DNA from 2 places in the Pseudomonas mohnii genome. Region 2 is predicted to be linked to the other one. Evidence: predicted binding sites of a transcription regulator. Region 2 holds the regulator's gene; the other holds the start of a gene.
What was found. Region 2 encodes FliA, which starts transcription of late flagellar genes. Its sites were predicted from a motif close to CTAAAGTTTNNNNNNNNNNNGCCGNTAA; they were not measured.
Positions count from the first base shown of each region.

Region 1 (5,192 bases), 1.0 Mb from region 2:
TCGGCGGTGCTGATCATGGCCGGGATGTATTCGGCCTACAGCAAATGGATCAACAAAGAGATCGAAATCGCCAAGCGCATGGGCAAGGTGATCATTGCGATCAAACCATTCGGCGCCGAGCGTATTTCCACGGTGGTGCGGGACGCCGCACATGCCGAATGTGCGTGGAACACCAACAGCATTGTCAGTGCCATTCGTCAGCATACGGCGGTGTAACCATGCGCAAGGGATTGTTTATCGGCATTAACAACTACACCCATGTTTCCCAGTTGATTGGCTGCAACAACGACGCGATGGCCATGGCCTCGGTATTGAAGACCGACGCCAATGGAGATCCGAACTTCAAGAACATCGTGCTCACCTCCGCCGAAGACTACTTGAGTCGCGAAAAGCTCGAAGACCAGATCCGCGAACTGTTCTCCGGTGACTGCAACGTCGCGCTGCTGTATTTCGCCGGCCACGGCAGTTTCGACCTCGATACCGACGAAGGCATGCTGATCCCTCAGGATTACAAGTCCGCAAAGGACGGCATCCGGATCAGCGATATCCTGAACTGGGCGAGCAAAGCCACGAAAATCAAAAACAAGGTCATCATTCTCGACTGCTGCCAGGGCGGGTCGGCCGGCGAAATACGCGCATTGCGCAGCGAGAGCAGCGTGATTGGCGAGGGCATGACCATTCTGACGGCGTGCAAAAAAGAACAGCCGGCGATGGAAGGCGCCGGCCACGGAGTCTTCACCGGTTTGCTGCTTCAGGCATTGCATGGCGGTGCCGCGAACATTCTCGGCAAAATTACGCCCGGCAGCCTCTATTCATTCGTCGACAACGCCCTCGACGCCTGGGAGCAGCGGCCGGTGTTCAAGACCAATGTGTCGCAGTTCATTTCCCTGCGCGAGGTCTCGCCGCTGATCCCCAAGGAAATCCTGCGCAAGCTGCCCGAGTGGTTTGCCGAAGCGGAGTCGGTCTACCCCCTCGCCCCCAGCTTTGAGCCCACCGAACCTGAATTCAACCCGGAGCACGGCGAAGTCTTCGCCCAACTGCAAAAGTGCAACCGCCACAGCCTGGTCGAACCAGTGGATGCCGAACATATGTATTACGCGGCCATTCACTCCACCGGATGCCGCCTCACCGCCCTCGGCGCCTATTACCGCGAACTGGCCATCAAGGGACATTTCTGATGCCTGTGTTTATCAGCTACCGCCACATGGATCGCGCCTATGCGATGAACATCAACAGCCGCCTGATGCAGGCCAACATCAGAACTTATCTGGATGTGATGGACCCAGAGTCCCAGACCACCGACGACATCACCGGCGTAATCACCCGCAATATCAGTGAGTGCACGCATTTGCTGGCGGTGGTATCGGAAAAAACCGCGCTGTCCTGGTGGGTGCCGTTCGAAATTGGCGAGGCGACCATTACCAACCGGCGCATCTGCTCGTTCAAGACCGGACCGACAGAATTGCCGCTGTACCTCGATAAATGGCCGAAACTGACGCGTGAAAAGGACATCGATTTTTTCATCGAGGCCTATCGCGATGAAGCGACACTCAAACGCTCGATGTCACTGGAATCGCTCACCGGCAGCGAATCTGTACGAAGCGTCAACAGGACTAACGCCGATCGCTTTCATACTGACCTCAAATCCAGAATCTCTCGCGGTTTCTGAAATCGCGCCCACAAAAAAGGCCGACAGCGATGTCGGCCTTTTTTGTGGATCACTGCTTCGGCGCTGGGGCCGGTGCAGTGGCGGGGGCTGGTGCCGCACTCCCGGGTGCTGACGGTTTCGGCGCCGGATCTTCGAACAAATTCAGACGCTCACGAAGCTCGTGGGCCGGCAGCGGTTCCTTGTCCGCCGGCAACGCATTTGGATCGGCGGGGGTAGCCGGCGCTGCTCCGGGCGTCTCGCTTCCTTTCGTGGCATCAGGGGCAGGTTCGGCCCCTTGCGAGCCTTCGATGGCGCGTTGGGCTTTCTTGGTCAGCACGATGATGTCGATACGACGGTTGATCGGATTGAACGGATGTTCACGATCAAACAGCGCCGATGAGGCATACCCCACGACACGCGCCACCTGCTGATCCGGATAGCTTCCCGCGACCAGCGCACGGCGGGCGGCGTTGGCACGGTTGGCCGAAAGTTCCCAGTTGCCGAAATCACCGGTGCCGGTGTACGGCTTGGCATCGGTATGGCCGCTGATGCTGATCTTGTTCGGCACCGCTTTGATGGTGTCGGCCATGGCCAGCAGGATGTCTTCGAAATACGGCTTCAAGCGAGCACTGCCGGAGTCGAACATCGGCCGGTTTTCGGCGTCCACGATCTGGATGCGCAAACCGTCCGGAGTGATCTCGAACATGATCTGGTCTTTGAATTTCTGCAGCTGCGGATTCTCTTCGACCTTGTTCTGCAACTCTTGCAGCAACAGTTCGAGACGCTCCTTCTCGACCATCTCGGCCATGCCTTCGACCTGTTCGGCGTCGACGGTTACCTTGTCCGGTTGTGGCTGGGACTTCACCTCGGGGTTGAGGGTGTTTTCCGGCGCCAGGGTCGGCGTGCCGCCCAGATCGATGATGTACGGCGTGCCGCTTTCCGAGAAGCCGATCGGGTCCTTGAAGTAACCGGCGATGGCGATCTTCTGCTCCGGCGTCGCCGTGGACAACAGCCACAACACCAGGAAGAACGCCATCATCGCCGTGGCGAAGTCGGCGAAGGCGATTTTCCAGGCGCCCCCGTGATGCCCACCGGCGTAGCGCTTGACGCGCTTGATGATTATCGGCTGATTGTTCTCCATGCTTAACGACCGCGGACCGCTTGTTCCAGCTCGGCGAAGCTAGGACGGTGCGCCGGGTACAGAACCTTGCGTCCGAACTCCACGGCCAGCGATGGCGGCATGCCGGAAGCCGAGGCGACCAGCGAGGCCTTGATGGCTTCGTAGACGTTCAGTTCTTCCTTGGAATCGTGGGCCAGGGAAGTGGCCAGCGGACCGAAGAAGCCGTAGGCGGCGAGAATACCGAAGAACGTACCGACCAGTGCCGCACCCACGTGCAGGCCGATGGACTTCTGGTCACCTTCGCCCAGGGACGCCATGGTCACCACGATACCCAGTACCGCCGCGACGATACCGAAACCGGGCATGGCGTCGGCGACGCCGTTCACGGCGTGGGATGGATGCTCCAGGTCTTCCTTGAGGCTGAAGAGTTCCATGTCAAACAGCCCTTCAAGCTCATGAGGTGCCATGTTGCCGGAAGACATGATGCGCAGGTAATCGCAGATGAACGCCGTCATGCGCTCATCCTTCAGGACCGCCGGGTACTTGGCGAAGATCGGGCTCGCGGCGGCATCTTCGATGTCACCTTCGATCGCCATCATGCCTTCACGGCGGCTCTTGTTGAGAATTTCGTAGATCAGGCCCAGGACTTCAAGGTAGAAGCCGTGGCTGAAACGCGAGCTGAACATGCTCAGGGACTTCTTGAGCACGTGCATCGTCATGTAGCCGGGGTTGGCCTGCAAGAATGCGCCGAGGGCCGCGCCGCCGATGATCATCACCTCGAAAGGCTGGATCAGGGCTGCAATTTTGCCGTGGGAGAGCACGTATCCGCCGAGCACGCTCGCGAATACGACGATGATGCCGATAATTTTAGCCATAGGTAGGAGAGCACTTACTGAGTCGGGTTCAAGGTCATATTCGGAAGTTAAAAAATCTCTTCTTCTACTTATCGGCAAAACTGCGCCAGACTATAGCCAGTTCAGGCGAAAAGCCAATTTGACCCACTCCGGGCACAGTTAACGCTGACGATGATCGCCTCCACCATGGTTAACGAAACGAACGTTCCAATTCCAAAACCGACCACACTCGAAGGCTGGGTCAAGCTTCTGGATGATGTGCGCCTGCCGGTTCCCAAGGCCATCCATGACCGTGTCTGGCTGGCCATTCGCGACCATCGCAGCTCGTTGCGCGACATCGCCGAATTGATGCAGGAAAGCCCGCCCCTGGCCTTGAGCGTGATCCGCGAAGCCAACCGGCATACCCATGGCAGCATGACCGAGCCGGCGGAAAACCTTGAGGTCGCCATCAATCGCCTTGGCCTCAAACGCACTGAAGAATTGCTCGACCGGATGCCCGTACTGCCGCAAACCGACATCCCCAAAGCCCTGCGTCAGTTGCAGATGATCAGCCAGCACGCCACGCAACAGGCCAATGGTTTTTTTGCCAGTCGCCTGGCGCGCCTGTGGCAGGACATCTACTGGGGCAGCCTGTTGTTTCTGTCGCCGCTATGGCCACTGGCCCTGACTCACCCGCAATTGCTGGAGGACTGGGAACTAAGGGTCATTCATAAAGGCGAGTCGGCGCGCAGGGTCGAAAAGCAATTGTTTGGCGTACGCCTGCTGGACATCGGCCAGGCCCTGGCGGACATATGGCGCCTGCCGATCTGGGTGCAGCAGGGCTACCGTCTGCTGCTCACCGAGCAACGGGAACTGGTGAAGGTTCTGCGCATTGCCCGCGACAGCGAGCATCCATTGCGCCAGCAGAACCGCCTCGATGACGATCCGACCCTGCGCCGCTGGCTCAATCAACCGGCCAATACCGTGTTGCTGGCCAACGGTCTGGCATTGTCGGCGCACCAGGCCTGGGACAGTCCGCACAGCCAGCGGTGGCAGTATCTGACCAGCCTATACCTGCAAGTACCGATGGAAGACGTGCAACAGCAATTGCACCAGCAGGCCGCCAACAGTGCGCGCCATCACGCCATGCCTGACCTTTGGCACCCCGCCGAAGCGTTGATCTGGCCGTGGGGCATGAATCGCGTCCATGCCGCTTTGCTGCCGGCACCCGCGCCCACCGCCGAGGACCTGGCGAAATGGCGCAAGCAATGCGCCGAGCTGTTGGTCGAACCGAGTCACTTCACCAATGCCATGCACTTGACCATCGCTGCCCGGGACGCCCTCGTCGCCTGCGGCATGCGCCGCGTGATGATCCTGATGGCCGACCGCACCCACGCCAACCTGCGAGTGCACCAAACGGCGGGACTGCCCAAAGAAGTGGCGGCGATGAACTTTGCGGTCAGCCAAAGCACCGTGCTGCAACGCTTGCTTTCGCAACAGGCCCAGGTACGGATTAACCCGACCAACAACGCACAATTTTCAGCCCTGCTGCCCAACGGCCTGCGCGCGCAGTTCAGCGGCGAACACCTGC
Region 1 covers NZ_FNRV01000001.1:2,758,336-2,763,527, forward strand. Annotated here, with positions in the region: gene BLV61_RS12795 (TIR domain-containing protein) at 1-216, shown strand, start outside; gene BLV61_RS12800 (caspase family protein) at 219-1,178, shown strand; gene BLV61_RS12805 (toll/interleukin-1 receptor domain-containing protein) at 1,178-1,669, shown strand; gene motB (flagellar motor protein MotB) at 1,719-2,789, opposite strand; gene motA (flagellar motor stator protein MotA) at 2,792-3,643, opposite strand; gene BLV61_RS12820 (HDOD domain-containing protein) at 3,809-5,192, shown strand, end outside.
Region 1: a site for FliA is predicted at 3,712-3,739, ahead of motA (flagellar motor stator protein MotA). Genes of this name have one in related genera too.

Region 2 (5,192 bases):
GCCGACCATGTTCATGATTTCGTCGAGACGTGCGGTGTCGACCCGCACGGTTGTCTCTGCTTCACTGGCCGGCTTTTCGTGCGCCGGGGCCGAGGCCGGGGCCGGGGCGCGGGCCGGAGCCGGTGCAGTGGCTGGCGCGGGTGCCGCGGCTGGCGCCGGTGCTTCGGCTTTAGGCTCGGTAGCCTTCGCCACCGGTTTCGGGGCCTCGGCCTTGGCCACGGGCGTCGCCACCGAAGCACTGGCGCCGGTAGCAGTACCGACTTCAGTGAACTTGCCTTTGCCGTGCAATTCGTCGAGCAGCGATTCGAACTCGTGATCGCTGATCAGATCGCTGCCCGCCACCGCGGCGTTTGGCGCTGCTGGCGTTGGCACCGAAGCGATGGCCGACTCCAGCGCATCGACAGCAAAGTTGCCCTTGCCGTGCAGCTGATCGAGCAAGGCTTCGAATTCGTCGTCGGTGATATCGGAGCTGTCGCCCGCCTCTTTCGGGGCTTGCGGTTCCGTGGGCGCAGCAGGCGTCGCCACCGCATCGACGGCGAACTGACCTTTACCGTGCAGTTGATCGAGCAACGACTCGAACTCGGCATCGGTGATTTCGTCACTGGCGGCGGCAGCGCCGTCCGGTACTGGAGCAGCTGCTGGCGCTTCAGCCTGGGCCTTGACGGCATTCAGCGAGTCCAGCAGTTGTTCGAATTCGTTGTCGGTGATGTCGCCCGAGTCGCTTTCGGCAACAGGCTCTTGCACCACTTCAACTGCGGGCGCAGGAGCCGCCTCGTCAGCGGTTTGCGGCTCGGCCAGACGGGCCAGCGCCGCAAGCAATTCGGGTGTGGCCGCCGTGATCGGACTGCGCTCGCGGACTTCGCCGAACATGCCGTTCACCGCGTCCAGTGCTTCGAGAACCACGTCCATCAATTCCGAGTCAACGCGACGCTCGCCCTTGCGCAGGATGTCGAACACGTTCTCGGCGATGTGACAGCACTCCACCAGCTCATTGAGCTGAAGGAAGCCGGCGCCCCCTTTTACAGTGTGAAAACCGCGAAAAATTGCATTGAGCAAGTCCGCATCATCCGGCCGGCTTTCCAGCTCGACCAGTTGCTCGGACAGTTGCTCTAGAATCTCGCCGGCCTCAACCAGGAAATCCTGAAGGATCTCTTCATCGGCGCCGAAGCTCATTAAGGGGGTGCTCCTACAGGTCTAAAAACCCAAAAAACCTAAAATTCTAAAACGCTAAAATCCCAGGCTGGATAACAAATCGTCCACATCGTCCTGACCGGACACAACGTCTTCTCTTTTATCGGCATGAATCTGCGGACCTTCACCCTGAGAGAGATGTTTTTGTGGATCTTTTTCTGCAAGCATCGCTTCACGGTCATGTTCGATGCCCGCGAAGCGGTCCACCTGACTGGCCATGAGCACGAGCTTGAGCAGGTTGCTTTCGACTTCGGTGACCAGAAGGGTCACACGCTTGATCACCTGACCGGTGAGGTCCTGGTAATCCTGGGCAAGCAGGATGTCGTTCAGGTTGCTCGACACCGCGCGGTTGTCTGCGCTGCTGCGCGACAGGAACCCGTCGACTCGCCGGGCCAGCTCGCGGAACTCTTCAGCCCCGACTTCGCGACGCATGAACCGCCCCCAGTCCGTGCTCAAGGCCTGGGCTTCATCAGCCAGGCTGTTGACCAGCGGCGTGGCGGTTTCCACCAGGTCCATGGTGCGGTTGGCTGCGGCCTCGGTCAGCTTGACCACATAACCCAGACGCTCGGTGGCGTCGGTGATCTGTGACACCTCCTCGGCTTGCGGCATGTGCGGGTCAATCTGGAAATTGACGATCGCACTATGCAGCTCGCGGGTGAGCTTGCCCACTTCCTGGTACAGGCCGCGGTCACGGGTCTGGTTGAGCTCATGGATCAATTGCACAGCATCGCCGAACCTGCCTTTTTCAAGGCTCGCGACCAGTTCGACGGCGTGTTTTTTCAGGGTCGATTCGAAATCGCCCTGCGATGATTCGTTATGTCCCATAGCTCCCCCGTGGCGCAGTTCAACCAATGCGTTCGAAAATCTTCTCGATTTTTTCTTTCAACGCCTGGGCCGTGAAGGGTTTGACCACATAGCCGTTAACGCCCGCCTGGGCCGCTTCGATGATCTGCTCGCGCTTGGCTTCAGCGGTCACCATCAACACTGGCAGATGCTTGAGTTTTTCATCGGCACGCACGTGGCGCAGCAGATCAATACCGGTCATGCCAGGCATGTTCCAGTCCGTCACCAGAAAGTCGATGCTCCCGCTGTTGAGAACCGGAATGGCAGTAGTGCCATCGTCGGCCTCGACCGTGTTGGTGAACCCAAGGTCACGCAACAGGTTTTTTATGATCCGCCGCATCGTTGAGAAGTCATCAACGATGAGGATTTTCATGTTCTTGTCCAATTCGACCTCCAAGCAGACTAAAACGCGCCCAGCACCTGGACGCGCCATTTCAATCAATCTGGCAAAGCACTTAATAACAGTCCGGAGTACAACGGATCGAGACCGGCGCGGTTAATACCCCACCAGTCACGTCGCAGTGCCCCCACACTGCCTTCAGCGCGCTCGCCACTCTCCCAAACGCCCCCGCAAGCGGGCCGCGCACTGGCTGTGTAACTGGCTGACCCGAGATTCGCTAACCCCCAGGACCTCACCGATTTCCTTGAGATTCAACTCTTCGTCGTAGTACAGCGCCAACACCAGTCGCTCGCGCTCCGGCAAATTGGCAATCGCATCCGCCAGCGCCGCCTGGAAGCGTTCATCTTCCAGATCGCGTGACGGCTCGAGATGAGCACTCGCGCCATCCTCGTGCAGCCCTTCGTGTTCGCCGTCCTGCAACAGATCGTCGAAGCTGAACAACCGGCTGCCCAGGGTGTCGTTCAAAATCCCGTAATAATCATCGAGACTCAATTGGAGTTCGGCCGCAACTTCGTGATCTTTAGCGTCACGGCCGGTTTTAGCTTCAATCGAGCGAATTGCGTCGCTGACCATGCGCGTGTTGCGGTGAACCGAACGAGGCGCCCAGTCCCCCTTGCGCACTTCATCGAGCATGGCGCCGCGGATTCGTATGCCCGCGTACGTTTCGAAACTCGCGCCTTTGCTGGCGTCGTATTTGGCCGACACTTCCAGCAGGCCGATCATCCCGGCCTGGATCAGGTCTTCGACCTGGACACTGGCCGGCAGACGCGCCAGCAAATGGTAGGCAATGCGTTTAACCAGTGGCGCGTAACGCTCGATCAACTCGTACTGCGCATCACGTGCCGACTTCTTGTAAAGGTTGTAACCGCTGGCGGTCATAGCACGGGTCCTGCCGTTTGTTGCACGAGGCGCTCAACGAAAAACTCCAGGTGTCCGCGCGGGTTGGCAGGCAGCGGCCAGGTGTCGACTTTTTGGGCTATAGCCTTGAACGCCAGCGAGCACTTGGAGCGCGGGAACGCTTCGTAGACGGCACGTTGCTTCTGTACCGCCTTGCGTACGCTTTCGTCGTAAGGCACGGCACCGACATATTGCAGGGCGACGTCGAGAAAGCGATCCGTGACCTTGGTCAGTTTGGCGAACAGATTGCGGCCTTCCTGCGGGCTCTGCGCCATGTTGGCCAGGACCCGGAAACGGTTCATGCCGTAATCGCGGTTGAGCAATTTGATCAAGGCGTAGGCGTCGGTGATCGAAGTCGGCTCATCGCAGACCACCAGCAAGACTTCCTGCGCCGCGCGAACAAAACTGACTACCGAGTCACCAATACCCGCAGCGGTGTCGATCACCAGTACGTCGAGGTTGTCGCCGATGTCGCTGAAGGCCTGGATCAGGCCGGCGTGTTGCGCCGGACTCAGATGAACCATGCTCTGGGTGCCGGACGCGGCCGGCACGATGCGGATGCCGCCCGGCCCCTGCAACAGGACGTCACGCAGCTCGCAGCGGCCTTCGATTACGTCGGCCAGGGTACGTTTGGGTGTCAGGCCCAGGAGAACGTCGACGTTCGCCAGCCCCAGGTCGGCGTCCAGCAGCATGACGCGACGGCCAAGCTCAGCTAAAGCCAGGGACAAGTTCACTGACACGTTAGTCTTCCCGACGCCACCTTTGCCGCCGGTCACCGCGATCACCTGTACGGGATGCATGCTGCCCATGTTATTTCTTTACCTTGTCTTGCATAGACGGAGGCCACATTACTGGCTGCGCGTTCTCAACCGGAACAATGCATGGCAGACCATCGATGTAGGTACAAAAACTATTCATTTTTACCTCAGCCAACCTGCTTTGTCGGACTGTGGTAGATGTCAGCGAACATGTCAGCCATGGCTTCTTCGCTGGGTTCTTCCTGCATTTGCACGCTAACGGCGCGACTGACCAACTGATGACGACGCGGCAGATGCACATCATCCGGAATCCGCGGGCCATCGGTCAGGTAGGCCACCGGCAGTTCATGACTGATGGCCAGGCTCAACACCTCGCCCAGACTGGCCGTTTCATCCAGTTTAGTCAGGATGCAGCCGGCGAGCCCGCAGCGCTTGTAACTGTGATAAGCGGCGGTTAGAACCTGTTTCTGGCTGGTGGTTGCCAGAACCAGATAATTTTTCGATTTGATGCCCCGACCGGCCAGGCTTTCGAGCTGCATGCGCAGGGCCGGATCACTGGCCTGTAGGCCGGCGGTATCGATCAGCACCACGCGCTTGCGCAGCAAGGGATCCAGCGCCTGCACCAGGGATTGCCCCGGATCGACATGGGTCACCGACACATTGAGAATCCGACCAAGGGTCTTGAGCTGCTCCTGGGCACCGATGCGGAAGCTGTCCATGCTCACCAGCGCGATGTTCTGCGGGCCGTACTTGAGCACGTAACGGGCGGCCAGCTTGGCCAGGGTGGTGGTCTTGCCCATGCCGGCGGGGCCGACCATGGCAATCACGCCGCCCTCTTCCAGCGGCTCCATTTCCGGCGTAGCGATCATCCGCGCCAGGTGCGCCAGCAGCATGCGCCAGGCCTGACGGGGTTCGTCGATATCGGTGATCAGCGCCAGCAGATCCCGCGACAACGGGCCGGACAGGCCGATGCGCTGCAAACGGCGCCACAGGTTCGCCTGATCCGGACGACTGCCTTGCAGTTGATTCCAGGCCAGGGAGCCGAGCTGTACTTCCATTAGCTCACGCAAGCTGTTGAGTTCGAAACGCATGGAGTCCAACGC
Region 2 covers NZ_FNRV01000001.1:1,754,123-1,759,314, forward strand. Annotated here, with positions in the region: gene BLV61_RS08270 (chemotaxis protein CheA) at 1-1,173, opposite strand, end outside; gene BLV61_RS08275 (protein phosphatase CheZ) at 1,228-2,016, opposite strand; gene BLV61_RS08280 (chemotaxis response regulator CheY) at 2,036-2,407, opposite strand; gene fliA (RNA polymerase sigma factor FliA) at 2,573-3,313, opposite strand; gene fleN (flagellar synthesis regulator FleN) at 3,310-4,140, opposite strand; gene flhF (flagellar biosynthesis GTPase FlhF) at 4,257-5,192, opposite strand, start outside.